One region of the Janthinobacterium sp. FT14W genome, then DNA from elsewhere that is predicted to be linked to it. Evidence: predicted binding sites of a transcription regulator. Region 1 holds the regulator's gene; each other region holds the start of a gene.

Region 1 (7,021 bases):
GGGCGCCCTGCATATCCATGACCTGACGCAAGCGAAGGTGATCTGATGGATAGCGTAGCGGACAACCTGGCGCGGGCGGCCAAGGTCAGACTGATGATCTTTGACGTCGATGGCGTGCTCACCGACGGCAGCCTGCATTTCGGCCCGGACGGCGAGATGATGAAAACGTTTAATGTGTATGATGGCCTGGGCATCAAGCTGCTGCAGGAATCGGGCGTGCAGACGGCCATCATCAGCGCGCGCCGCTCGGCCATCACGGCACGCCGCGCGCAAGACCTGGGCATTACCCATGTGCACCAGGGCGGCCACGACAAGCTGACGCCGTTTCGAGAGTTGCTGGCGTTGACGGGCTTGACGGAAGAGCAATGCGGCTATATCGGCGACGACGTCATCGATGCGCCCATCCTGCGCCGCGTGGGGTTTGCCGTCAGCGTGCCGGGCGGGCGTCCGGAAGTGCAGGGCCTGGCGCACCACGTGACGCAGGCCGGCGGCGGCCGCGGCGCAGTGCGCGAGATCTGCGAATTCCTGCTGCGCGCCCAGGACAACTATGCGCGCGTCATGGCGCCGTTCCTGGAGTGAGGCGCGCCTTGCCGCCCGTGACATTTGAAAGAGTGAAGCCCTATGCGTAAGCCAGGAGGCGCCCATCGCTGGCGCGTGATTTTTACCGTGCTGGGCGCAGTCGTCGTTGCGCTGGGCAGCTTCTGGCTGCTCGAAGTGATGAACAAGAATGGCCAGGACATCACGGCCAGCAAGCATCTGGATGAACCCGACTATTTCATCACCAATTTCAGCCTGGTGCGCATGGACTTGACGGGCAAGCCCAGCTATATCGTGTCGGGCACCAAGCTCACGCACTATCCGCTGGACGATTCGTCCGATATCGACCAGCCCTTCGTGCGCAAGCTCACGCCCGGCATGCCGCCGATGAACATGAATGCGGAACTGGCGCATATCGACCAGGACAATACCCGGCTGCAACTGCACCGCAATGTCGTGATCGACCGCGTGGCCAGTCCGAAGGCGCAGAACCTGACGGTCAGGACGGAAGCGCTGACGGTGTTTCCGGATGAGGAAAGAATGGAAACGGACGTGCCTGTCGATATCCTGACGGGCGCTTCGCGCATCAATGGCGTGGGCATGCAAGCCAATAACGCCACCGGCGTGGTGCAGGTGCACAATGCCTTGCGCATGGTCCTCCCGCCGAAACCGCGCCCGGCCGCGGCGGCAAAATGACAGAATGAAACAAGGAAACCATACTATGAAGAACATCTTGCTGTTGACTCTATTCTCGACCGTCTGCTCGCTGGGCGTGATGGGCGCGGCGCATGCCGAGAAGGCCGATTCCGAGAAGGAAGCCGTCATCACGGCACGCAGCGGCCTGGTCGACGACGTCAAGCAGACGCGCACCCTGACGGGCGACGTGGTGCTGGTCAAGGGCACCCTGACCATGAAGGCGGGCCGCGCCCTGATCACGGAAGATCCGCAAGGCTACCAGTTCATCACCTTCTGGGCAGATCCCGGCAAGCTGGCCACCTTCCGCCAGAAGCGCGATGGCGCGGGCGACCTGTGGGTGGAAGGCGAAGCGGAGCGCGTGGAATACAACAACAAGACGGAAGTGGTGAAACTGTTTTCCAAGGCCAAGCTGACGCGCCTGGAAGGCACGAAGCCGACGGACGTGGCCAACGGCGCCTTCATCTCGTATGACAGCCGCAAGGAAGTGTTTACGATGGAAAATTCCGACAGCGGCACCAGCACCCCGGACGGCGGCAGCGTGCGCATGGTGATCCAGCCGAAGACCAAGGCACCGGCGGCGGAGAAAGCGCCGGCCACGCCTGCGCCAGGAAAGAAATAATGGACAATACACGTTGCGGCAGTACCCTGATCGTTCGCGGGCTGCAAAAAACCTATGGCAAGCGCCAGGTCGTGCATGATGTCTCGCTGCAAGTCGAATGCGGCGAAGTGGTGGGGCTGCTGGGCCCGAACGGCGCCGGCAAGACCACCTCGTTCTACATGATCGTCGGCCTGGTGCCGTCCGATGGCGGCAGCATCGATATCAGCGGCGTGGACATCTCCAGCCTGCCGATCCACCGCCGCGCGCAGATGGGCTTGTCGTATCTGCCGCAGGAAGCCTCCGTCTTCCGCAAGCTGACGGTGGAAGACAATATCCGCGCCGTGCTGGAAATCCAGACCGTCGAAGGCCGTCCGCTGACGAAGGCCGAGATCGAGGTGCGCCTGGATAAACTGCTGGCCGATTTGCAGATTGAGAAGTTGCGCGAAAACCAGGCGCTGTCGCTGTCGGGCGGCGAGCGCCGCCGCGTGGAAATCGCCCGCGCGCTGGCCACCGATCCCCGTTTCGTGCTGCTGGACGAGCCGTTCGCCGGCGTCGATCCGATCGCCGTGATCGAAATCCAGCGCATCGTGCGTTTCTTGAAGGAGCGCAATATCGGCGTGCTGATCACCGATCATAATGTGCGCGAGACGCTGGGTATTTGCGACCGTGCCTACATCATCAACCAGGGCTCGGTGCTGGCGTCGGGACGCCCCGACGACATCATCGCGAACGAGTCGGTACGCCGGGTCTATCTGGGCGAACACTTCCGTATGTGAGCCAATGAAACAATCATTGCAGCTGCGCACTTCGCAGCATTTGGCACTGACGCCGCAGTTGCAGCAATCGATACGCCTGTTGCAATTGTCTACCCTGGAATTGCACCAGGAATTAGAGCAATTGCTGACGGACAATCCTTTGCTCGAGCGCCTCGATGATCCGCTCGACCGTTCGCTGCGCCTGCTGTCCGACGGCGCCCTGAGTTCCACGGCCGCGCCGGCCGAAGCGCCGCCCCAGCCGCCAGGCCAGGAAGCGCCTGCGGCGCCGGCCGAAGGGGAAACCTTTGACGGCGAGGCGGGCGAGGGCCCGGCCGCCGCGGACGGCGGCGACAGCGACTGGAGCGACGCGAGCCGGAGCAAGACGCCCGACGACGAAGATTCCCGCCCACAACTCGAAGCCCATCACTGCACCCTGCGCGAGCATCTGATGGAGCAGATGCGCGTGACGGTGCTCGAATTGCGCGACCGCGCGCTGGTCGAGCTGATCATCGACGCGCTCGACGACAATGGCTACCTGGAAGAGGCGCTCGACGACATCCTGGCGCGCTTGCCGCAAGAGCTGGAAATCGACGTCGACGAGCTGCGCACGGCCTTGTCCCTGCTGCAAAGTTTCGATCCGCCGGGCGTGGGCGCGCGCAATGCGTCCGAATGCCTGGCGCTGCAAATCAAGCGTTTGCCCCATATCGCCATGGTGACGCGGCGCATGGCCCTCGTCATCGTGGAAAAGCACCTGGCCTGGTTTGCCCAGCGCGATTTCAACAAGCTGAAAAAAGCCCTCGATTGCGACGATGAGGACTTGCGCGAAGCGCAGACGGTGATTCGCCAGTGCAATCCGCATCCGGGCGCCGTGTTTGCCTCCGACGTGTCTGACTATGTGGTGCCCGACGTCGTCGTCAAGCGCGCCCGCAATGGCTGGCAAGTCACCTTGAACAACGACGTCATGCCGCGCCTGCGCGTCAATGCCATGTACGCCAACTTGCTCAAGCAGGGCAAGGGGGAGGGGGCCATGGGTGCACAGCTGCAGGAAGCCAAGTGGCTGATCAAGAATATGCGCCAGCGCTTCGACACGATACTGCGCGTGGCACAGGCGATAGTAGAAAGACAAAAGAACTTTTTCTCGCATGGGGCCGTTGCCATGCGTCCCCTTGTGCTCCGTGAAATAGCTGATACACTGGGTTTACACGAGAGTACTATCTCGCGGGTAACAACTCAAAAGTACATGCTGACCCCGCACGGCATGTTCGAGTTGAAATATTTCTTTGGTAGCCACGTCGCCACCGAAGCGGGGGGCGAAGCGTCATCGACGGCGATACGGGCATTGATCGTGCAACTGACAGGAGCAGAAGACCCTAAAAATCCTTTATCCGACAGTAAGATTGCGGACATGCTGGGGGAACAAGGCATGGTGATTGCGCGACGTACTGTTGCCAAATACCGGGAAGCATTAAAAATTCCGCCAGTGAGCCTGCGTAAGTGTTTGTAAGTTTTTTTCGGTTCCTCTGCGGGCCGGATACGATGGACCGCACGAACCCGATCATCTTTAGGAGTGTGTATGAATCTCACCATCAGCGGACATCATCTTGAAGTGACACCAGCCATCCGTGAATACGTACAAACGAAGCTGGAGCGCGTGAAACGTCATTTCGATCAAGTCATCGATATCGCCGTGATTCTGACCGTGGATAACCTCAAAGAGAAAGAAAAACGTCAAAAGGCCGAAGTCAATCTGCGTCTGAGCGGCAAGACCGTCTATGTGGAAAGCCTGGCGCAAGACTTGTATGCCGCGATCGATACCCTGATCGACAAGCTCGACAGGCAAGTGATGAAGTACAAAACCAAAGTGCAAGGGCACGGTAAAGAGGCGATCAAGCATCTGCCAGACAGCTCGGAAGAAGAATTCGCCGCCGCCTGAGCGGGCCGCGACTTTCAACCGGCTGTGATCAACTAAGGGCGCGCATTGCGCCCTTTTTTGCGCCCGTCGCCCTTGCCGGGCCGCGTCATGGGAACGCAATGTTCCGTCCGAAGGCGCTAGAATGTTCCCATACTTACTACTTTCCATCCTGCCATGAGCGACTTCGTCCAGACCTCCATCCGCAACCGCACGGGCCACATCGTGCTCGACCGCCCGAAAGCCTTGAATTCCCTCTCGCTGGACATGGTGCGCGCCCTGAGCGCCGTGTTGCTGGCCTGGCGCGACGATCCGCAGGTAGACGCCGTGGTGATCCGTTCCAGCAGTGAAAAAGCCCTGTGCGCCGGTGGCGACATCCGTTTCTTTTACGATGCGGGCCGGGCCACGCCGCAAGGTGGCAGCGCCCAGCTGGAAGATTTCTTTACGGAAGAATATGCGCTCAACCATGTAATTCATTTCTATCCGAAACCGTATATCGCCGTGATGGACGGCGTGGTGATGGGCGGCGGCATGGGCGTGGCGCAAGCCGGGCCCGGCAACCGCCTGCGCATCGTCACGGACCGCACGCGCATGGCCATGCCTGAAGTCAATATCGGCTTGTTCCCGGACGTGGGCGGCAGTTATTTCCTGTCCCGCCTGGCCGGCCAGCTGGGCCTGTACCTGGGCTTGACGGGCTTGACGATCAACGCGGCCGACGCCCTGTACACGGGCCTGGCCGATGTGTACCTGCCCGAGGCGCAGATGGGGGCGCTGCTGGCCCTGTTCGAATCGACGCCCGGTGAAGGCTTGCCGGTCGCCATCCAGGCCCTGGCCGCGCCATTCCAGTCCCAGGCGGGCGTTTCTGCGCTGGCCACGGCGCGCGCGGCGCTGGACCGCCATTTCAGCGCTCCTTCCGTGGCGGCCATCATGGCGTCGCTGGCGCAGGACGACAGCGCGTTTGCCGGCAAGGCCCTGGCGGCCATGCGCCTGCGTTCGCCGCTGATGATGTCGGTGACCCTGGAATTGCTGCAACGGGGCGCCCGCCTGGGCGTGGCCGACTGCCTGCGCCTCGAGCGCACGGTGGTGCGCCACAATTTCGAACATGGCGAAGTGATCGAAGGCGTGCGCGCGCTCGTGGTCGACAAGGACAATGCGCCGCGCTGGCAGCCCGCCAGCCTGGATGATGTCGATGCAGCCATGGTGGCGCGCTTCTTTGCTCCTGTCTGGCCGGCCGCGGCGCATCCGCTTTATCATCTGCAGTAACAACGCCGGATAAAACCGTAGCGAGCGGAAGGGAGAGGTGGTTGAGAAGCGGAACTGTGCTTGGCACGGGGCCGCCGAGGCAGCGAGCATCGCAGACCACCTGTACCGACGCGCAGCAGGTTTTATTGGCGTTCTAGCTGCGCTCGCGGTGGCGCAGGACCACCCGTTCGTTGGGACCGAAGTATTGCGCCAGCCGTTCGGCCATGTACACGGAACGGTGCTGGCCGCCCGTGCAACCGAGGGCCACCGTCAGGTAGCTGCGGTTGTCGGACTTGAATGATGGCAGCCATTTCTCGATGAAGGCGCGGATATCGGCCAGCAGTTCCAGCGCGCTGGGCTGCGCGTCGAGGAAGGCGATCACGGGCGCGTCGCGGCCGTCGAGGGGCCGCAGCGCCAGGTCGTAATAGGGATTCGGCAAGGCCCGCACGTCGAAGACGAAATCGGCGTCCAGCGGCACGCCCAGCTTGAAGGCGAACGATTCGAAGAACAGGGTCAGTGGCGCGCGTTCGGAGGCGACGATATCCTTGATCCAGGCGCGCAGCTTGTTGGCGCTCAGTTCCGAGGTGTCGATCACATGGCCCAGCTGTTCGATGGCCGACAGGCGTTCCCGTTCTTCCGAGATGCATTCGATCAGGGTGCGGCGGCTGGCTGGATTCTGGTTTGGACGCAATTCGTGCGACAGCGGATGGCTGCGCCGCGTTTCCGAGAAGCGCGCCACCAGCGAATGCGTGGTGGCCGTCAAGAACATGACCTTCACGTCGTGCCCCTGGTCGCGCAGCAGGGCCACATTGTGGGGCAGGCTGGTCAGCGACTCGGCGCTGCGCGCGTCAACGGCGACGGCCAGTTGCGGTGTGCCTTCGTCGAGCAGGGTTTGCACCAGGCTGGGCAGCAAGGCCGGCGGCAGGTTGTCGACGCAGTAGTAACCGGTATCTTCCAGCACATTGAGCGCAACGGATTTACCGGAGCCGGATATTCCGGTGATAAGGACGATATGCATACGCCGATCATACAATAAAGATCGGCACTGTGCTTCCGTGGCAATTATCTTTACAAACTATTGCAATTCGGCTTGTGGTGTTGGTTAAACAAAAGAGGGCGAACTCCTTGCAACATTAATCGCCGCTCATTGCCAAACGTTGCCGCTCCATGAACTCCTGCAAGGTATCGATGCCGCGCAGCTGCAGTATCGTATTGCGCACGGCCGCTTCCAGCAGCACGGCGATGTTGCGGCCGGCGGCGACGGGGATGACGACCTTGCGCACG
Region 2 (7,021 bases), on a different contig from region 1:
ATCACGGATTCGGCCGGCGTCATCGTCACGGCCAATCCCGCTTTTACGCGCATTACCGGCTACGCGGCGCAGGAAGTGGTGGGCACGGACATCATGCGCCTGCACGCCGAATACACGGGCGAAGCGGTGCTGCTGGCCATGCGCCAGGGCCTGCGCAGCAGCGGCTGCTGGTCGGGCGAAGTACAGACGCGGCGCAAGAGCGGCGACACCTATCCCTGCCTGCTCAGCGTCTCCACCGTGCACGGCCCCGACGGCGCCGTCGTCAACTACGTGGGCGTCTTCCTCGATATCAGCGAGCGCAAGGCCGAGCAGCACCTGATCGATTTCCTTTCCTACCACGATGCGCTGACGGGCTTGCCGAACCGCGTGCTGCTGCGCGAACGCTTCGAGCAGGCGCGCGCGAACGCCGTGCGCGACGGCCAGCAGGTGGTGCTGATGTGCCTGGACCTGGACCGCTTCAAGAATATCAACGATTCGCACGGCCAGGCCGTGGGCGACAAGGCGCTGCAGGTGGTGGCGCGCTTCCTGTCCGGCTGCGTGCGCGAAGGCGACACGGTGGTGCGCCAGGGCGGCGACGAATTCCAGATCCTGCTGCAGGACGACGCGCTGCTGGGGCGCACCCTGGGGCTGGCGCAAACCATCCTGGCCGGCTTGCGCGAAGAGCTCAGCGTCGACGGCGAACGCCTGGCGCTGACCACCAGCATCGGCATCGCCATGTGCCCGGCCGACGGCGACAGCCTCGATGACGTGCTGCGCCACGCCGACACGGCCCTGGTGCGCGCCAAGGAAATGGGGCGCGACCACTACGCCTTCTTCACGGAGCGCATGGGCAGCGATATCCGCGCCCGCCTGGCCATGCAGCAGCAGCTGCGCGGCGCCATCGGCCGCGACGAATTCGAAGTGCACTACCAGCCGCAGATGTGCTTGCGCACGGGCGCCATGCTGGGCGCGGAAGCCCTGCTGCGCTGGGATAATCCCGTGCTGGGCAAGGTGCCGCCCGGCCTGTTCATCGCGCTGGCCGAGGAATACGGCCTGATCACGGCCATCGGCGAATGGGTGCTGGAAAGCGTGTGCGCGCAGATCCGCGCCTGGCACGACGCGGGACTGGGCAGCATCAAGGTGGCCGTCAACCTGTCGGGCAAGCAGTTCGCGCAGGACCGCACGGTGCCGTTCGTCGAAGCGGCCCTGCGCAAATACGGCATCGCACCCGCCTGCCTGGGCATCGAGATCACGGAAAGCACGGTGATGGGCGATCCGGACAAGGCGGTGGCGGCCCTCACGCGCCTGAAGGATATCGGCGTGGGTATCTCGCTCGACGACTTCGGCACGGGCTATTCCAGCCTGGGCTACCTGAAGCGCTTCCCCATCGACGTGCTGAAGATCGACAAATCGTTCGTCGACGATGTCACCACCAGCAGCAGCGACGCGGCCATCGCCCGCTCCGTCATCTCGCTGGCGCACAACCTGGACATGCGTGTCATCGCCGAAGGCGTGGAAACGCGCGAACAGGTCGACTTCCTGACGGAGCATGGCTGCGACGAAATGCAGGGCTATTATTTCAGCCGGCCCCTGGCCGCCGACGCCTTGACGGCGCTGCTGCGCGAACGGCGCACCCTGGCCGTCGCCTAGACGCGCACCGCGCCGCGGCGTGCACGCATGGCTGCACCATGCTGGTGCGCCTGCCGCGTGACGGTGCGCGATTCTCACCTTTTCCCCGTGTAGCGCTGGCACATATCCTGCTTTGTCTGTCGTATCTTCATACGATTGCGACGCATGCCAGACAGCACCCATTCCATCCTGCCTCCCGGCGCCGGCGCGCATAGCGCCTGGCACGCGCAGCTGCGCCTGGGCTTTGCCTGGCACGATGGCGTCAGCCGCCTGGTCGAGCGCGCGCACAGCGGCCCCCTGCGCGTGCAAAAGCCCTTGTATCCGGAAGGCAATGCCGTCTGCCACGCCATCATCATCCACCCGCCCGGCGGCGTGGTGGGCGGCGACCAGCTGGCCGTCGACGCCACGGCGGGCGAGGGCGCGCACGCCTTGCTCACTTCCCCGGGCGCCGCCAAATGGTACCGCGCGAACGGCCACGTCTCGGGCCAGCACATCGTGCTGCGCGCGGGCAGCGGCGCCGCCATCGAGTGGCTGCCGCAGGAAAGCATCTTCTTCGACCAGGCTTGCGTGCGCCTGCGCCATGAGGTGGAACTGGCGGCGGACGCGGGCTACATCGGCTGCGACATCGTCTGCCTGGGCCGCAGCGCCTCGGGCGAAATTTTCAACACCGGCAGCATCAGCCAGCAGGTGCAGATACGCCGCGGCGGCAAGCTGCTGTGGTGGGAGCAGGGCGTGCTGGCCGCCGGCGGCGCGTTGATGGCCAGCCCCCTGGGATTGGCGGGCCACACCGTATGCGCCACCCTGATCGCCGTCGGCCGCCCCCTGGCGCCCGCCGTGCTGGCGGCCCTGCGCGAGATCGCCGTGCCGGCCGGCGCCCTGTTTGGCGCCACGCAGATGAAATCGCTGGTGGCGGTGCGCCTGCTGTGCGACGACAGCGAGGCGGCGCGCCGCGTCATGCTGGCCGCCTGGCAGCTGCTGCGCCCCGCCGCGCTGGGGCGTGCCGCCGTCGTGCCCCGCATCTGGAACACTTAGCATCTGGAACACTTAATCAGGAAAGAAGCGCAAGGAAAACCATGGACCTGACTCCCCGCGAAAAAGACAAGCTGCTCATTTTTACGGCCGCGCTGCTGGCCGAACGGCGCCTGGCGCGCGGCTTGAAACTCAATTATCCGGAAGCGGTGGCCCTGATCAGCGCCGCCATCATGGAAGGCGCGCGCGATGGGAAATCCGTGGCGCAGCTGATGTCGGACGGGACGAAAATACTGTCGCGCGCCGACGTCATGGACGGCATCGCCGAGATGATCCCCGATATCCAGGTGGAGGCGACCTTCCCCGATGGCAGCAAGCTGGTGACCGTGCACCACCCGATACCGTAGTTTTTTTGACCGCCCAGGGCGCCACCCGCACCCTGGCTGCTTTTTGCGCCAGCGACCCGCCGGCAAGCGTAACGCGATCCTTGAAGGAGCCCCTCATGACACCAGGCGAATACAAATTGGAAGAAGGCGAAATCAGCCTCAATGCGGGCCGCGCCACGGCCACCGTGGTGGTGGCCAACCGGGGCGACCGGCCCATCCAGGTGGGCTCGCATTTCCACTTTTTCGAGGTCAACCCGGCGCTGGCCTTCGAGCGCTGGCGCGCCTACGGCATGCGCCTGAACATCACGGCCGGCACGGCCGTGCGCTTCGAACCGGGCCAGCAGCGCACGGTGGAACTGGTGGCGCTGGCGGGCGAGCGCAAGGTCTACGGCTTCAATGGCGAAGTGATGGGCGAACTGCAAGACACTCCACCGGGAAAGGATTGAGATGGCCAGCATTCCCCGCAGCGCATATGCCGAGATGTTCGGCCCCACCACGGGCGACCGCATCCGCCTGGCCGACACGGAACTGTTCATCGAGATCGAGCATGACTATGCGATCTACGGCGAAGAGGTGAAGTTCGGCGGCGGCAAGGTGATCCGCGACGGCATGGGCCAGTCGCAGCGCTGCGCGGCCGAGGTGATGGATACCGTGATCACGAATGCCGTCATCCTCGACCACTGGGGCATCGTGAAGGCGGACATCGGCCTGAAGAACGGCCTGATTTTCGGCATCGGCAAGGCGGGCAACCCGGACATCCAGCCGGGCGTGACCCTGGCCATCGGCGGCGCCACCGAGATCATCGCCGGCGAAGGCATGATCGTCACGGCCGGCGGCGTCGACACGCACATCCACTTCATCTGCCCGCAGCAGATCGAGGAAGCCCTGATGAGCGGCGTGACCACCATGCTGGGCGGCGGCACGGGGCCGGCCGTGGGCACGGCCGCCACCACGTGCACGCCGGGACCGTGGCATCTGCACGCCATGCTGGCGGCGGCCGATGCCTTTCCCATGAACCTGGGCTTCATGGGCAAAGGCAACGTCAGCCTGCCGCTGCCCCTGGAAGAGCAGGTGCGCGCGGGCGCCATCGGTCTGAAACTGCACGAGGACTGGGGCAGCACGCCGGCCGCCATCGACAATTGCCTGTCCGTCGCCGACCGCATGGATATCCAGGTGGCGCTGCACAGCGACACCCTCAACGAGGGCGGCTTCCTTGAGCATACCCTGGCCGCCTTCAAGGACCGCACCATCCACACGTTTCACACGGAAGGGGCGGGCGGCGGCCATGCGCCCGACATCATCGCCGCCGTGGGCCAGTCCAACGTACTGCCCTCGTCGACGAATCCCACGCGCCCGTTCACCGTCAACACGCTCGACGAGCACCTGGACATGCTGATGGTGTGCCACCACCTGGACCCGGCCATTGCGGAAGACGTGGCCTTTGCCGAATCGCGCATCCGCCGCGAAACCATCGCCGCGGAAGACATCCTGCACGATATCGGCGCCATTTCCATGATGTCGTCCGATTCGCAAGCCATGGGCAGGGTGGGCGAAGTGATCATGCGCACCTGGCAGACGGCGCACAAGATGAAGGTGCAGCGGGGCGCGCTGGCGCCCGACACGGCACGCAGCGACAACTTCCGCGCCAAACGCTACATCGCCAAGTACACGATCAACCCCGCCATCACGCACGGGATATCGCACGTGGTGGGCTCCATCGAGGCGGGCAAGATCGCCGACATCGTGCTGTGGAAACCGGCCTTCTTCGGCGTCAAGCCGTCGATGATTTTAAAAGGCGGCATGATCGCCGCCGCGCAGATGGGCGACCCGAACGCGTCCATTCCCACGCCCCAGCCCGTGCACTACCGCATGATGTTCGGCGCCTTCGGCGGCGGCCTGAAAAAGTCGTTTACGTTTGTGTCGCAGGCAGCCTACGAGCTCGATATCGGCCACCAGCTCAAACTGAACAAATCCCTCATCGCCGTGAAAAACATGCGCGGCTTGCGCAAGGCCGACATGATCCACAACGGCGCCACGCCGCACATGGAAGTGGACCCGGAAACCTATGCCGTGCGCGCCGATGGCCAGCTGCTCGTGTGCGAGGCGGCGTCCGTGCTGCCCATGGCGCAGCGCTATTTTCTATTTTAGGCAGGAGACAAGCATGCTCACATTGCATACCAGACTGGCGGCTGACGATCCGCGCGCCGCCGTTGCCCAACTCGTGCTGCCCTACGACCAGCGCGAAAAATGCCGGCTGCGCGCCGTGCTGTCGAATGGCGAGGACGTGGCCGTGTTCACCGTGCGCGGCACGGTGCTGCGCGACGGCGAGCGCATGACGGGACCGGAAGGACAGGTGGTGCAGATCGTCGCCGCGCGCGAACCGACCTACCTGGTGCGCTGCCTCGATGCGCATACCCTGCTGCGCTGCGCTTTCCACCTGGGGAACCGCCACACGCAGGCGCAGGTGGGCAACGGTTTTCTACGCATCCGCAAGGACGTGGTGTTGAAGGAAATGCTGGAGGGCTTGCAGGCGACGGTGACGGAAGAAAGCGCGCCGTTCGAGCCCGAGGCGGGCGCGTATGGCGGCGGCCATGGCCACCACGACGGCCACGGCCAGCACTTGCTGGCGCCCGTGCCGCTGCGGCAGAAAATCCACCGTCCCAGTGATACGCCAGGCGCCGCATGATGCAGGCGTCGGCCCTGCTGCATCTGCTGCAGTTCGCCAGCCCGGCCTTGCCGATCGGCGCCTACAGCTATTCGCAGGGGCTGGAGGCGGCGCTGGAATCGGGCCTGGTGACGGATGCAGCCACGGCGCGCGACTGGATCGCCCAGCATCTGGCGCAAGTGGTGGCGCGCTGGGAAGCGCCGCTGTGCTGGCGCTTGATGCAGGCGTTCGCAGCGCAGGACCTGGGCGCCGTGCAGCGCTGGAGCGAGCGCTTCATCGCTTCGCGCGACACGGCGGAATTTCGCGCCGAAACCATCCAGATGGGCTATTCGCTGAGCAAATTGCTGGCCGAACTGGACGTAGCCGACGGCGTCCTGATCGACATGCTGCAGGGCCAGCCGGAAGTGGCGCTGCCCACCGCGTATGCGTGCGCCGTGGCGGCGCTGGCCATCCCGCGCGAAGAGGCGCTGCTGGCCATGCTGTTCGCCTGGGCGGAAAACCAGGTGCTCGTGTGCGTGAAATCCGTGCCGCTGGGGCAGGTGGCGGGCCAGCGCCTGCTGTTGTCGCTGCGGCCCGACCTGGAAGCGGCCGCGCTGACGGCGCAAACGTTGCAAGACGACGAGATGGGCAACTGGGCGCCGGGCCTGTCCTTGCTGTCGATGCGGCACGAAGTGCAGTACAGCCGGCTGTACCGTTCCTGAATAATTTTATGAGAGAGCAAACATGACCTCAATACCATCCAATCCCCTGCGCGTGGGCATCGGCGGGCCCGTCGGCTCGGGCAAGACGGCCCTGTGCGAAATGCTGTGCAAGGGCATGCGCGAGCGCTACGACATGGCCGTCATCACGAATGACATCTATACCAAGGAAGACATGGAAATCCTGCTGCGCGCCGATGCCTTGCCGGCTGAGCGCCTGATGGGCGTGGAGACGGGCGGCTGCCCGCACACGGCCATCCGCGAAGACGCGTCCATCAACCTGGAAGCGATCGCGCGCATGCAGGCCGATTTTCCGAATCTCGACCTGATCCTGGTCGAATCGGGCGGGGACAATCTGGCCGCCACCTTCAGCCCGGAACTGTCGGACCTGACGATTTACGTGATCGACGTGGCGGGTGGCGAAAAAATCCCGCGCAAGGGCGGGCCCGGCATCACGCGCTCGGATTTGCTCATCATCAATAAGACGGACCTGGCACCGTATGTGGGTGCCAACCTCGACATCATGGCGCAGGATGCGAAACGCATGCGCGGCGAACGTCCGTTCGTGTTGACCAATCTGCGCAGCGGCGACGGCGTGCAGGTCGTGATCGATTTTATCCGCGAGCAAGGTTTGCTCGACCAACCAGGCAAGGAGTTGCAATGAACGCAAGATTGATGACGAAAACGGCCGCCCT
Region 3 (7,021 bases), on a different contig from region 1:
TCACGTCCAGCTCGACGGAGGGCGGATTTTGCCCATCCTTGGAAAACAGCTGGATCACGCCGCCCGAGTGGTTGCCGTAGATGGCAGAAAACGGTCCCCGCAGCACTTCGATGCGCTCGGCCGTATCGAGGTTGAACGTGGCGGCCTGGCCCTGGCCATCGGGCATGCTGGCCGGAATGCCATCGCTGATCAGCTTGACGCCGCGCACGCCGAAGGCCGAACGGGCGCCGAAGCCCCGTGACGAGATCTGCAAGTCTTGCGCATAGTTCTGGCGGTTCTGCACGACCAGGCCCGGCACGGCGGCCAGCGCTTCCGACGCGTTGACGCGAATTTGCCCATCCTGGATGCGGGCGCTGTCGATCACGTCGATGGATGCCGGCACTTCCTGGCTGGGGTGGGCGATGCGGCTGCCGCTGACGACCACCGTATCCATCAGTTGCCCATTGGCGGGGGCTGCTGCCTCGGCGGCAAAGACGTGGGGGGCCAGGGCGGCGCTGCCGGCGGCAAACAGGCTGGCAATGGTGTTCAGGCGGAAACGATGCTGCATGCTGATTCTCCAAGGTGAATAAAAGCCTGCTTGAGCGCGTGTGCGGCACAGGTCTGCATAGTCTTATCAAGCAATATGCCTGCCATGTCTCCATTGGTGGGTTGAAATTATACGCTTGTCAGTGGCACGGCGTTTGCATGCAGCCATCGTCACTTGCGCCGCTCCCGCGCGCTTTTCCTGTGTTTTGCCATTGAAAAGGTGATTATGCCCAACTTCTTCTCGCGCTTGCGCCAGGTTTGCTGGCTGCTGCCTGCGCTCGCCAGCACTGCCATCCAGGCCGCCCCGTTTGCCTATGTTCCCAACGAAAAATCGGGCACCTTGAGCGTGATCGACACGGCGACCGACCAGGTGGTGCGCCAGATTGCGGCCGGAAAACGTCCGCGCGGCATCGCCGCCGACCCCAGCGGACGGCAATTGTTTGTCACGGATGCGGCCAGCAGCGCTTTGCTGCTGATCGATAACGGCGCGGGCGCACCCCTGCGCACGGTGACGCTGGGCAAGTCGCCCGAGGGCGTCAGCGCTTCCCGCGATGGTAAATACGTGGCCGTGGCCGTCGAGGAAAACAATAGCGTGGCCTTGCTCGATGGCCAGACGGGCGTCTTGCTCGCAGATATCAAGGTGCAAGGGCGCAACCCGGAACATGCCGTGTTCAGCCCCGATGGGCATTGGCTGCTGGTCAGCGCGGAAGAGGCCGAGCAAGTCGATGTCATTGATGTAGCGCAACGCCGCCAGGTGGTGTCCATCGCCGTGGGCCTGCGCCCGCGCGGCATCGGCTTCAGCCCCGATTCGGGCCGCGCCTACGTGGCGTGCGAACTGGTCAATGCCGTCTACGTGCTCGACATGGTCACGCGCAAGGCTGTTGCCACTATTCCCGCGGGCAAGAATGCGAATGGCATTGCCGTCCATCCCGGCGGCAAGCAAGTGTATGTATCGAATGGCACGGACGGTACGGTCATGGTCATCGATACGGCCAGCAACAAGGTGACGGCGACGATTCCCGTCGGCAAGCGCCCCTGGAATATGGCCATCACGGCCGATGGTGCCAAGTTGTACGTGGCCAATGGCCGCTCGAACAGCGTTTCCGTCATCGACACGGCCGGCGCACGCAAGGTGGCCGACATTGCCGTGGGTGAATTGCCATGGGGCGTGGTGATTCGCTAGCCCGCATGGAACAGGTGTTCCAGTCTGGCACACCTGTTCCATTGTGCAGCGGCTGCGGGGCCGCGCAGGGCAAGGAGGGTGCTGGCCCGGATTGCAACAGCCTGCTTCAGCCTTGTTCAAAATGCAAACAGCGCCACGCCCTCCTTTCATGCCCCGGGCATGCGAGGAAAAGCGGGCCGGTATGGACGCCACGCCCTTGTAACGAGGGTAAAACCCGCTAAGTTTGTAATGGGACGGCGAGCTGGCACGGCATTTGCGAAAGACTCCGTGTACTCACCCCATCTGTACCAGGACGTTTAATTTTAATTAAGTAATTCCATTCTAATTAACCCGATAGAGGACGACATGAATCTCGCAGACATCAGCAAACTGGGCGTAGCCAATCCCTTCAAACAACGCTATGACAATTACATTGGCGGCAAATTCGTTGCACCAGTAAAAGGTGAATACTTTCCTAATATTACCCCGATCACGGGCTTGCCGTTTTGCGAAATCGCCCGTTCCACGACGGAAGACGTCGAGCTGGCGCTGGACGCCGCACACGCCGCCAAGGAGGCATGGGGCAAGACTTCGCCGGCCGAGCGCGCCAATATCCTGAACCGCATCGCCGACCGCATCGAACAGAACCTGAGCCTGATCGCGACGGCGGAAACCATCGACAATGGCAAACCGATCCGCGAAACGATGAATGCCGACATTCCGCTGGCCATCGACCATTTCCGTTACTTCGCCGGTTGCATCCGCGCGCAGGAGGGTTCCGTCGCACAAATCGATGCGGAAACCTATGCCTATCACTACCATGAGCCGCTGGGCGTCGTGGGCCAGATCATCCCGTGGAATTTCCCCATCCTGATGGCCGTGTGGAAACTGGCACCTGCCCTGGCGGCAGGCAATTGCGTGGTGCTCAAGCCTGCCGAGCAGACACCTGCGTCCATCATGGTGTTGGTCGAGCTGATCGGCGACTTGCTGCCGCCGGGCGTATTGAACATCATCAACGGTTTCGGCCTGGAAGCGGGCAAGCCGCTGGCGTCGAGCAAGCGCATCGCCAAGATCGCCTTTACGGGCGAAACGGGCACGGGCCGCTTGATCATGGGCTACGCGGCGCAAAACCTGATTCCCGTCACCCTGGAACTGGGCGGCAAGTCGCCGAACATCTTCTTTGAAGACGTGATGGATGCGGACGACGATTATTTCGACAAGTGCCTGGAAGGTTTTGCGATGTTTGCGCTGAATCAAGGTGAGGTATGCACCTGCCCATCGCGCGTGCTGATCCAGGAATCGATCTACGAGAAATTCATCGAACGTGCCTTGAAGCGCGTGGCCGCCATCAAGCAGGGCAACCCGCTCGATTCTTCCACCATGATCGGCGCCCAGGCGTCGCAGGAACAATTGGAAAAAATCCTGTCCTACCTCGACATCGGCCGCCAGGAAGGCGCCGAAGTGCTGGCCGGCGGCGAGCGCAACACGCAGGCAGGCGACCTGGAGGGCGGCTACTACGTGCGTCCGACCGTGTTCAAGGGCAATAACAAGATGCGCATCTTCCAGGAAGAAATTTTCGGCCCCGTCGTGTCCGTGACCACCTTCAAGGACGAGGCCGACGCGCTGGCGATTGCCAACGATACCTTGTACGGCCTGGGCGCCGGCTTGTGGACGCGCGACGGTTCGCGCGCCTTCCGCATGGGACGCGCGATCCAGGCGGGCCGCGTGTGGACCAATTGCTACCACCTGTATCCGGCTCACGCCGCGTTCGGCGGCTACAAGCAATCGGGTATCGGCCGCGAAAACCACAAGATGATGCTCGACCACTACCAGCAAACGAAGAACTTGCTGGTGAGCTATAGCCCGAAAGCGCTGGGCTTCTTCTAAACCGGCAACAGGCGCCGCGCTTGCAGGCCAGGCGCGGCGCGCAGAAAGGGATGCCATGAGTACAGCAATTGCCCGGGTGGTCGCCACCGATGCGGCGCTGGAAATGATGGACAAGTTGCGCCAGCGTCACGGCCCGCTGATGTTTTTCCAGTCGGGCGGCTGCTGCGACGGCAGTGCGCCCATGTGCTACGCGCTGGGCGAGTTCGATGTCAGCGATACCGACATTTATCTCGGCAATTTGAATGGCACACCGTTCTACATGGGACTCGAGCAATTCGAGTACTGGGAGCATACCCAGTTGATTATCGATGTGGTCGATGGCAATGGCGGCATGTTTTCACTCGACAACGGCACGGGCAAGCGCTTCCTGACGCGCTCGCGCCTGTTCACCGATGAAGAGTGCGCCTTGCTGCATGCCCAGCCGCATGAGCACCGCAAGACTTGATACACACATACTAATAAAACAGAGGGAGATGATTGTGCAGAAAAAAATCATGGGGATACTCGTCAGCCTGAGTCTGGTAGCGCCGGCATCGCTCGTTCACGCAGCGGATGCGGGCAATGTCACTACCGCCATGCTCGACAGCACGGCGAAGAATCCGGCCAGCGTCCTGTCGTTCGGCATGGGCACGCAGGGCCAGCGCTATTCGCCGTTGACGCAGATCAATGACAAGACCGTGGCCAAGCTGGTGCCGGCCTGGTCGTTCTCGTTTGGCGGTGAAAAACAGCGGGGCCAGGAATCGCAGCCGCTGATTCACAACGGCAAGATGTTCGTCACGGCATCGTATTCACGTATTTTTGCCGTCGACTTGAAAACGGGCGCCAAGCTGTGGAAGTATGAGCATCGCTTGCCGGACGGCATCATGCCCTGCTGCGACGTGGTCAACCGCGGTGCCGCCCTGTATGGCAACCTGGTGATCTTCGGCACGCTCGATGCATACCTGGTGGCGCTGGACCAGAATACGGGCAAGATCGTCTGGAAGGAGAAAGTTGACGATTACGCGGCCGGCTACTCGATGACGGCCGCACCGCTGATCGCCGAAGGCTTGCTGCTGACGGGTGTGTCGGGCGGGGAATTCGGCATCGTGGGCCGGGTCGAAGCGCGCAATCCCATGACAGGCGACCTGGTGTGGAGCCGTCCCACGGTAGAGGGCCATATGGGCCACCGCTACGACAAGGATGGCAAGGCCATCGATAACGGCGTGTCCGGCACCGTGAACAAAACCTGGCCGGGCGACCTGTGGAAAACGGGCGGCGCCTCGACGTGGATGGGCGGCACCTACGATCCGCAAACCAAGCTCGCGTACTTTGGCACGGGCAACCCGGCACCGTGGAACAGCCACTTGCGTCCCGGCGACAACCTGTATTCGTCATCCACCGTGGCGCTCGACGTGAAAACGGGCCAGATCAAGTGGGCGTATCAGAACACGCCGAACGATGCCTGGGATTTCGACGGCGCCAACGAGTTCGTCACTTTCGACATGGATGGCAAGCGCTATGGTGGCAAGGCCGACCGCAACGGTTTCTTCTACGTGATCGATGCCAGCACGGGCAAGCTGCAGAACGCCTTTCCGTTTGTGAAGAAAATCACCTGGGCCAGCAGCATCGACCTGAAGACGGGCCGGCCGAACTACATCGCCGCGGGCCGCCCTGGCGACCCGACCAAGGGAGAGGAAGGCAAGAAGGGCACGACCGTGTTTGCCGCACCGGCTTTCCTCGGCGCCAAAAACCAGATGCCGATGGCGTACTCGCCGCAAACCAAGCTGTTCTACGTTCCCGCGAACGAATGGGGCATGGATATCTGGAACGAGCCGATCAGCTACAAGAAGGGCGGCGCCTTCCTCGGCGCGGGCTTCACCATCAAGCCCCTGTTTGACGACTACATCGGCGCCATGCGGGCCGTCGATCCGAAGACGGGCAAGATCGTCTGGGAAATCAAGAACAACGCGCCGCTGTGGGGCGGCGTGATGAGTACGGCCGGCAACCTGGTGTTCTACGGCACGCCGGAAGGCTTCCTGAAAGCCGTCGACGCGAAGACGGGCAAGGAGCTGTGGAAATTCCAGACGGGCTCCGGCGTCGTGGCGCCGCCCGTCACCTGGCAAGATGGCGACACGCAATATGTGGCCGTCGTTTCCGGCTGGGGTGGCGCCGTGCCGCTGTGGGGCGGCGAGGTGGCGAAGAAGGTCAACTTCCTGGAACAGGGCGGTTCCGTGTGGGTCTTCAAGCTGGCATCGAAGTAACGGGGTGAAGCATCCGGGCCACTCGGATGGGTGTCTCCCTGTCCGCCGGATGTTTTCTTTTTGCTGACGGCGCAGGCCGTCAGTTTTTTGTTTACCTGTCCGCCCGCTATGCCTGCTTGCGGTCAAAAAATGAACACTAGCAGTGGCGGTTGATCCGCTGCTGCACAAGTGAAATACGCTTTTTCTCTTTCTCCCTCTGAGCCGCGCTGGGCACGCTTATTGCCAAAGCTTGAGGTACATCAATCACTGATGTGCACACTAAAAACAGAGAAGAAAGAGGAGAAGAAATGAACACATGGATCAAGCTGGGGAGCCTCGGTGTCATGACAATCGCAGCGGTGGGACAGGCGCAAGCCGTCGATATCAAGGCTGGCGACTGGACCGTGTCGGTGGGCGGCATCGTCAACGCCTATTACATGCAAGTGTCGTGTTCGGGCGACGCCGTGGGCGGGCTGGCGCTGGGCGGCCAGGCGCTCGGTTGCGGCGGCGAGAAGGACCGTACCACCATCGGCAATGGCTTGCTGCCGAATGGCTTGATCACCTCGGCAAGCTCGCGGCTGGGCGAGTACGACGTGAAAGCCTTGATCGGCATCTACAACTCGACGGCCACGGACAGCGCCATCAGCCAGAACAGCGTGGTCGATGTGCGCCAGGCCTTCTTTACGTTTGGCAATGAACAGATGGGCACTTTCAAGCTGGGCCGCGACTACGGCATCTTCGGCGCGAATGCGATCCTGTCCGACATGACCTTGCTGGGCTCGGGCGCACCCGTGCAGGCCACGCAGCGGGGCCGGGTGACCCTGGGCCATATCGGCGCCGGCTACACCTACTTGGGCAACTATGGCCAGATCATGTACAGCTCGCCGAAGTCGGGCGGCTTTGGCGCCGACGTGGCACTGGTCAGCCCCGTGTCGGACACGCCCATCGTGGCAGGCTCGACCTATTCCTCAAAGTCGAGCCCGCAAGTGCAGGCGCAGCTGACCTATGCGCAGGAAGGCTTGAAAGCCTGGCTGGGCGTGAAGTCGCAAAAATTCACGTCGAAAACGCCAGGTGTCGATGACTTGACCATGCGCGGCGTGGAAGTGGGCGGTTCATACCAGATGGGCCCGGCTGGCGTGCTGGTCAATTTCCAGGGCGGCAAAGGGCTGGGCATCTTGTCCGATGCGGACCAGGGCGATACCAAGTCAAAAAATTGGCTGCTGCAAGG
Region 4 (7,021 bases), on a different contig from region 1:
GTTCCCCCTGATTTTTTGCGTCTTTCCCACCCTGATGCTGGTGCTCATGGGGCCGGCCGTGATCGAAGTCTATCGCGTGCTCGTGCCGGCCATGGCCAGCCGCTGAAAGGAGTCACCATGCGCTTGACGCTCTCCCGCCTGGCCACCGCCTGTGCCTGCCTTGGCCTGGCCGCCTGTACCGCACCGCCGGCCCACGCGCCGCTGCCGCTGTTGCCCGACGCCGATGCCGCCTACGTGGCGGGGCGCCGGTATTTTGACGCGGGCGACCTGGCCGCTGCGCAGGCGGCCTATGAACACGCCCTGCGCCATGCGCCGCGCCACGTGAACGCGCGCAACGGCCTGGCCGTGCTGCATGCGCAGCGGGGAGAACACGACGCCGCCATTGCCCAGTGGCAGGCGCTGACGCAGGAGGCGGGCATGGCGCGGCCGCAGCAGGCCTATCTGTTCAGCAATCTTGGCCGTGCTTATTATCTGAGCGGGCGCGACGCGCAAGCGTTGACGGCGCTGGAACAGGCGTGTCTGCTCGACCCGCTCAATGCCTTGGCCTGGCTGCACCTGGCGCAAGTGCTGGAACGGCTGGGGCAGCATGAACGGGCCGCCGTCATGCGGCGCCAGGCGGCCAGCCTGCAGGAGCACGACTTGCGGCGCGACCTGGCCTTGCTGCGCGCCGCGCCGCCCGAGGCGCCGCCCCAGCCCGTCGAGGCAGTGCCGGATGCGCCCGCCATGGCGCGCGTGGAAATCACGCAGGGCGATGGCATGGCCCGGCTGCGGCGCGTGCCGGCGGCGCGCAACGGGCCGGTTAGCGTTTTGGTGCAATCGGCGCCTGCGGCCAGTACGCCGCCGCGCCTGGAAATTGTGAATGGCAACGGCGTGCCTGGCCTGGCCGCCGCGCTGGCGCGCAGCCTGGCCGGCAATGCCGTGCAGGTGGTGCGCCTGGCCAATGAAAGCAGCTACCAGGTGGCGCGCACGCGTGTCGAATACCGGCCTGCGCAGGAGCAGGCGGCGCGCCGGCTGGCCCGCCAGCTGGGCGCCCAGGTGCAGACCCTGGCCGCCGACTGTCCTGCCAGCGAGCTGCGCCTGATACTGGGGCGCGACTTGAGCGACCCGGCCATGCTGCACCGTTACTATGTGCAGCAATTGCAGCTGGCGCGCCAGGCGCTGGCGCGGCTGGGGTAAAACGCCGCTGCTGATGCAAAAAAACGCGGCGCCTCATGGGCGCCGCGTTTTTTCATGCCGCCGATTATTGCGGCCGCCGCCGCCGCGTCACAGCCAGGGCCGCCAGTCCCGTGCCCAGCAGGAACAAGGTGCCCGGTTCCGGTACGGCCAGCGGCGGATCGATGACGACGATGTCGGTGCGCGTGGACTTGGAAAAGTTCAAGGTGTAGCTGCCGGCGGGCAGGGCGAAATTCGAGGTCAGGGAAAACATCGCGAAGCCGTTCGTGAACGCGCGCGAGGTGGCGGGGTCGTTGGTGCCGGCCGTCATGTTCAGGCTGAACGGGTCCAGGCTGCCTGCGCCATGGTTGCCGTTGACGTCGCTGCCATTGTTCGGGTCGCCATCGGGGGCGAACTGGAAGATCACGCCATCCGCGTTCGCGTGCGACAGGCAGCCGACGGGGCTGGAACTGTTGCACGAGATATTGAAGATATCCATGATCGACACATTCGACTTGTCGCCCATGGTCGTCACGCTGGTGCGCAGGTCGCGCCGTCCCATGAAGCTGAAGGTGATGAAGCCGGCGCTCGACAGGGTCAGGTTGACGGAACCGGTCAGCGTGTCGCCGGCCGTGGCCGTGGCGGCGCCGATGGTGTTGCGCTGCGCTTCCGCCACGGCGCTCACGCTGGCGCCGCCATTGAGCATGTTGCCGAAGGCATGCGCGTCGCCGCGCGCGAATTCCAGCGCGGTGGTGGGCGCGTAATGGTTCTGCGGCAAGCCGTTGCAGCCGCCGCCCGAACACACTTGCAGCACGTCCGCGTTGGCGGCCGGGCCCGTATTGACGGCGCGGGGATTGACGGCCACGCCGCCTTCGAAAAAGGCGCTGTCGCTGGCATTGCGGTTGGCGCCGGCCAGCGACAGCGTGCCGGCGCTGGTGGTGATGCGGAAATTGTTCAACTCATTGACGGCCAGGCCGTACGCGCCGGCCTGCGCCTGGCCGCTGGCCAGCAGGCTGGCCGCCGCCAGTGCGCCCAGCCAGCCCAGAGTCTTGTTTCGTGTGTGATCGACGTTCATCGCAGCCTCTTGTCGTGGTCAGTCTCGGAAAATCCGGGGGACAAAGAATCCAGAAGGAATTGCCTGGATTCATCTCGTAGACACAGATAAGCAGCTTGCATGCCACACAAAAAAATTACATTGAATCAAGCACTTGCGCAAAGCGAACTGCGCTGGATAGGGGACAGTGTAAGAAAGGCCGACGCCGCCTGGCGGGCGGCGTCGGCCGGCCTCAGGTACCGCGGTGATAGCCCAGGTGCCCACCGGAATTGCGTGCGCAACCGCAAGCGATGCGCGCCACTTCCTCGTCTTGCGTTAATTTCCAGTTGGTAATCGTCGTGTGATTCCAGTCGATGTCGCTTTTCTTGACAGGTTTCACCGTCAAGGTGCGCTGTTCCACATCCGTGTACTCCATCAGCTCCTCGTCGTCGGCGATGTCGAAATGGCGGTGGATCAGGGAAATGCTGAAGCGGTCGAGCGCGCCATAGCGTTGCAGCACGTCGCGCACTTCGCGAAAGCAGGCCAGATCCTCGGGCAGCAGCGGATCGACGGCGGAAATATTGGCTACGGGCTGCCATTGCATGGCGTGGATGTTCAGGCTGTGCATGATAGGCTCCTGCGCCCCTTGATCATAGGCCCAGGCAGCCAGAGGGGCGCTGGCACGCCTGGCGAAATGCTCATGGTGGCCGCAACGCCGGTGCGGTGCTTGCGGCATATCAAAGGTGCGGCACGTCGCCGCTCGCCCGATCATTGCCCGGTAAAATAGGCCATGGCAAACAAAACCCCCACCTTCCCCGGCGCGCGCACGGGCCGCGGCCAGGTCCTGGCCGTGCTGCTGTCGAACCGCGACCAGTCCGGCGCCGAACCGCTGCAAGGCCGCGTCTCGCTGGCCGCCATCGTCAAGGCCTTGAAGCGCAAATACCACTGGCCGATTGAAACCCACAGTTTCCCCGCCAACACGCAGGATGGACGCGCCAGCTGGGCGACCGTCTACAGCTTGCCGGAAAAGGTCATTGACACCGCGCTGGAGGCGGGGGGCAGGGAGTGGCTGCAGGGCAGGTCAGCCGCCAGGCGGTAGCGCAAGGGCAAGGTAGTGCAAGGCGCGCAGCTGGCACGCCGGTGCCGCCCATGCCGCATGGCTTTATTCGAGCCGGAAGCCGACCTTGAGCGTGACCTGGAAGTGCGCCACCTTGCCATCGACGATATGCCCGCGCGAATCGGTCACTTCATACCAGTCCATATGCTTGACCGTCAGCGCCGCCTTGGCAATGGCATCGCGTATCGCCTGATCGCTGCTCTCGGTCGACGTGCCGACCAGTTCGATCAGCTTGTAAGTGTGTGCGGACATGATGTTCCCCCAGGTAGATAAGCCAGACATCGGGAGCCTGCTTTGCGCAAGCACGTACTCATCTTGCGCCTAAATGTGCCGGACGTCATGGCGCGGCGCAGCACGCCAGCGGCCGATCTGGATGGTGACGCGTTTGCATGCTCACGGGAGTGCCATGCAGGCGGGGGAAAAGAAAAAAGGGCTACCAGCCGGAGCGGGTAACCCTTTGATTTACTGCTGAATTCTGGTGCCGACTGCCGGTTTCGAACTGGCCACCTGATGATTACAAATCAACTGCTCTACCAAATGAGCTAAGTCGGCAAAAACTGCGCGTTGCGAATTATACGCTATTTAATGCGTGTCAGGGTCGGGCGGCCGCCTTTTTTTGGTGGCTCGTCGTCGCCTGGCGTGGCGGCATCGCGCTGTTCGGGGGAACCGGTGGGCACGGACGACAGGGTGGGACCGCTGGCGGCGGGGGCGAGCACTGGCGGCGGGACGTCGGCGGATGCGGGGCTGTCCGTCGGTTGCGCATCCGGGTCATCGTTGCCCAGCACGGGCTCGAAGGCCATGCCCTGGCCGTTTTCGTTGGCGTAGATGGCCATCACGTTGTCGACCGGTACGTAGATTTCGCGCGAGACGCCGCCAAAGCGGGCGTGGAAGCGGATGGCGTCGTTGTCCATCTTCAGGCCGCTGGTGGCGCCGAAGCTGATGTTGAGCACGATTTCGCCCTTTTTCACGTATTCCATCGGTACCGTGGTGCGCGAATCGACTTTGACCGCGAGATAAGGCGTGTAGCCGCTGTCGGTGCACCACTCGTAGATGGCGCGCAGCATATAAGGTTTGGTTGAGATTTCAGACATGGTAGGCACGGTGAGGCGGGAGCGCCCCCGTCAGCATGAGGCGGGCGCACCGGTAGTTCAATGAAACGATGGGACAACTATCAATACAGGAACCAAGCATGACAGCTGGCCCAAGATGCCCCAGAAAGCGTAGCGAGCAAGCCCGATATCGGCTTCAGTAACGCAGCCGTACTTGAGTACGGCGAGTAACGCCAAGTCGAGAGCGGGCTGCGCAGTAGCTTTATGGGGATATCTTTTAGCGGCGCATGACCTTTTCCGAAGGCGTCAGCGCTTCGATATACGCCGGACGCGAGAAGATGCGTTCGGCGTATTTCATCAGCGGTGCAGCCGTCTTCGACAGTTCGATGCCGTAGTGGTCCAGGCGCCACAGCAGCGGCGCGACAGCCACGTCGAGCATCGAGAATTCGTCGCCCAGCATGTACTTGTTTTTCAGGAACAGCGGCGCCAGGGTCGTCAGGCGGTCGCGGATTTCCGCGCGTGCCTTGTCGTGGGCCTTGTCGTTGCTCTTGGCGCGTTCGCTTTCCAGCACGTGCACGTGCACGAACAGTTCTTTTTCGAAGTTGAACAGCATCAGGCGCGCGCGGGCACGCATCAGCGGATCGGCCGGCATCAGTTGCGGATGCGGGAAGCGCTCATCGATGTACTCGTTGATGATGTTCGATTCATACAGGATCAGTTCGCGTTCGACCAGGATAGGCACCTGGCCATACGGGTTCATGGTCGAAATATCTTCCGGTTTGTTGAACAGGTCGACGTCGCGCACTTCGAAGTCCATGCCTTTTTCAAACAGGACCAGGCGGCAGCGTTGCGAAAATGGGCAGGTTGTACCCGAATAGAGAACCATCATTTTTTATAGTTCCTTAGAAACAAAGGGGGTGAAGCCGCGAACGGCTCACCCCAGGTCGCTTGTCCACTCATGCGGACAACGCAGAAACAGGCACCAGCCGGCCTGCGGCCGGCGCCTCACTTATTTGACTTCCTTCCAGAACGACGCGTTAAGGCGCCATGCCAGCAGAGCAAATACCGACAGGAACAGCAGCACCCAAACGCCCAGGCGCTTGCGTGTCTGCTGTGCCGGTTCGGCCATCCACTCCATGTAGCCGACCAGGTCGGCTACCGCATTGTCATACTCGATCTTGTTCAATGTACCTGGCTTGACCTGCTCGAAGCCGGCAAATTTGTGGATCTTCTTGCCAGCTTCGTGGGGATCATTCTCTTCCACGAACTTGGCAGTCTGGACACCTTGCAATTCCCATAATACATGCGGCATGGCAACATTCGGCACGACCATGTTGTTCCAGCCGGTCGGACGAGTGTCGTCTTTATAGAACGTACGCAGGTAAGTATACAGGTAGTCGCCGCCTGTGCCAGCGGAAGATGATTTCGCGCGCGAAATTACCGACAAATCCGGCGGTACGACGCCAAAGAAAGCCTTGGCGTCCTGCGGCGCCAGGCTGGTCGTCATCAAGTCACCGACTTTATCGCCTGAGAACAACAGATTCTGCTTGATCTGGTCTTCCGTCAAGCCCAGGTCGCGCAGGCGGTTGTAGCGCATCGACACGGCGGCGTGGCAATTCAAGCAATAATTGACGAACAATTTGGCGCCATGCTGCAGCGCTGCCATGTTGGTCTGGCGGTCAGGTGCCTTGTCCAGCGGAAATCCGCCTTCGCTGGCGAGGGCCATGGCGGGCACGAGGGCCAGGATGGCGAGCAGTTTTTTTGCAATCTTCATATGATGTATGTCCTTTGAGCGTGGCGTGAGAGCGGCTTAGTGCGGGTGAAACGTCACACGCGACGGCACGGTCTTGAACTTGCCCATTGCACTCCACCATGGCATCAGCAGGAAAAAGCTGAAGTAAATCAGGGTGCACACTTGCGACACGATGGTTTTCGTATCCGTTGGCGCCTGGGTACCGAGGTAGCCCAGCACCAGGAACGACAGGCCGAAGATGGCGTAGATGTATTTGTGCCAGGTCGGACGGTAGCGGATCGATTTCACGGGCGAATGGTCGAGCCATGGCAGGAAGGCCAGGATCACCACGGAACCGCCGAAGAACACCACGCCCCAGAATTTCGCGTCCAGCACCTGCGGCAGCATGCCGACGATGGCGACCAGGGCGATGACGGCGATGGCGGACTTGACCGTTGTCGACAGGCGCGACTTGAGCCAGATGAACACCACGTAGGCGGCCACGGCAGCCATCAGCACGTACATGAAGTCGGCCGTGGTGGCGCGCAGCACCGAGTAGAACGGCGTAAAGTACCAGGTTGGCGCGATGTGCAGCGGGGTCTTCAGCGAGTCGCCTGGCAGGAAGTTGTTGTATTCCAGGAAGTAACCGCCCATTTCCGGCGCGAAGAACACGACGGCGCTGAAGATGACGAGGAAGATCGACACGCCGAACAGGTCGTGCACGGTGTAGTACGGATGCGATGGAATGGAGTCGACGGGGTGGCCATCGGCGCCCAGGTTTTCCTTCACTTCGATGCCGTCCGGGTTGCTCGAGCCGACTTCATGCAGGGCGATCAAGTGCGCTGCAACCAAGCCCAGCAGTACCAGCGGGATGGCGATCACGTGGAAGGCGAAGAAGCGGTTCAGGGTGGCGTCGGAGACGACGTAGTCGCCGCGTA

What was found. Region 1 encodes sigma-54, which starts transcription at its own class of promoters, with help from an activator protein. Its sites were predicted from a motif close to TGGCANGNAANCTGCTTT; they were not measured.
Region 2: a site for sigma-54 is predicted at 1,726-1,743, ahead of GCN74_RS23465 (urease accessory protein UreD). Genes of this name have one in related genera too.
Region 3: a site for sigma-54 is predicted at 1,951-1,968, ahead of adh (aldehyde dehydrogenase). Genes of this name have one in related genera too.
Region 4: a site for sigma-54 is predicted at 2,315-2,332, ahead of GCN74_RS04345 (EDSAP-1 family PEP-CTERM protein). Genes of this name have one in related genera too.

What each region holds. Positions count from the first base shown of each region.
Region 1 covers NZ_WFLL01000013.1:65,642-72,662, reverse strand. The annotation lists gene GCN74_RS11475 (KpsF/GutQ family sugar-phosphate isomerase) at 1-46, shown strand, start outside; gene GCN74_RS11470 (KdsC family phosphatase) at 46-579, shown strand; gene lptC (LPS export ABC transporter periplasmic protein LptC) at 622-1,233, shown strand; gene lptA (lipopolysaccharide transport periplasmic protein LptA) at 1,259-1,852, shown strand; gene lptB (LPS export ABC transporter ATP-binding protein) at 1,852-2,607, shown strand; gene GCN74_RS11450 (RNA polymerase factor sigma-54) at 2,612-4,090, shown strand; gene hpf (ribosome hibernation-promoting factor, HPF/YfiA family) at 4,160-4,519, shown strand; gene GCN74_RS11440 (enoyl-CoA hydratase/isomerase family protein) at 4,673-5,758, shown strand; gene rapZ (RNase adapter RapZ) at 5,892-6,755, opposite strand; gene hprK (HPr(Ser) kinase/phosphatase) at 6,871-7,021, opposite strand, start outside.
Region 2 covers NZ_WFLL01000045.1:34,797-41,817, reverse strand. The annotation lists gene GCN74_RS23470 (GGDEF domain-containing response regulator) at 1-1,629, shown strand, start outside; gene GCN74_RS23465 (urease accessory protein UreD) at 1,774-2,640, shown strand; gene GCN74_RS23460 (urease subunit gamma) at 2,682-2,984, shown strand; gene GCN74_RS23455 (urease subunit beta) at 3,080-3,409, shown strand; gene ureC (urease subunit alpha) at 3,411-5,111, shown strand; gene ureE (urease accessory protein UreE) at 5,125-5,649, shown strand; gene GCN74_RS23440 (urease accessory protein UreF) at 5,649-6,329, shown strand; gene ureG (urease accessory protein UreG) at 6,352-6,990, shown strand; gene GCN74_RS23430 (HupE/UreJ family protein) at 6,987-7,021, shown strand, end outside.
Region 3 covers NZ_WFLL01000067.1:5,975-12,995, reverse strand. The annotation lists gene GCN74_RS26430 (TonB-dependent receptor family protein) at 1-547, opposite strand, end outside; gene GCN74_RS26425 (beta-propeller fold lactonase family protein) at 752-1,708, shown strand; gene adh (aldehyde dehydrogenase) at 2,054-3,574, shown strand; gene GCN74_RS26415 (DUF779 domain-containing protein) at 3,630-4,019, shown strand; gene GCN74_RS26410 (PQQ-dependent methanol/ethanol family dehydrogenase) at 4,069-5,814, shown strand; gene GCN74_RS26405 (porin) at 6,102-7,021, shown strand, end outside.
Region 4 covers NZ_WFLL01000003.1:169,067-176,087, reverse strand. The annotation lists gene GCN74_RS04355 (type II secretion system F family protein) at 1-106, shown strand, start outside; gene GCN74_RS04350 (tetratricopeptide repeat protein) at 118-1,176, shown strand; gene GCN74_RS04345 (EDSAP-1 family PEP-CTERM protein) at 1,241-2,227, opposite strand; gene GCN74_RS04340 (hypothetical protein) at 2,439-2,813, opposite strand; gene GCN74_RS04335 (hypothetical protein) at 2,976-3,284, shown strand; gene GCN74_RS04330 (dodecin) at 3,348-3,554, opposite strand; tRNA gene GCN74_RS04325 (tRNA-Thr) at 3,779-3,854, opposite strand; gene GCN74_RS04320 (ClpXP protease specificity-enhancing factor) at 3,881-4,393, opposite strand; gene GCN74_RS04315 (glutathione S-transferase N-terminal domain-containing protein) at 4,629-5,240, opposite strand; gene GCN74_RS04310 (cytochrome c1) at 5,361-6,125, opposite strand; gene GCN74_RS04305 (cytochrome b) at 6,162-7,021, opposite strand, start outside.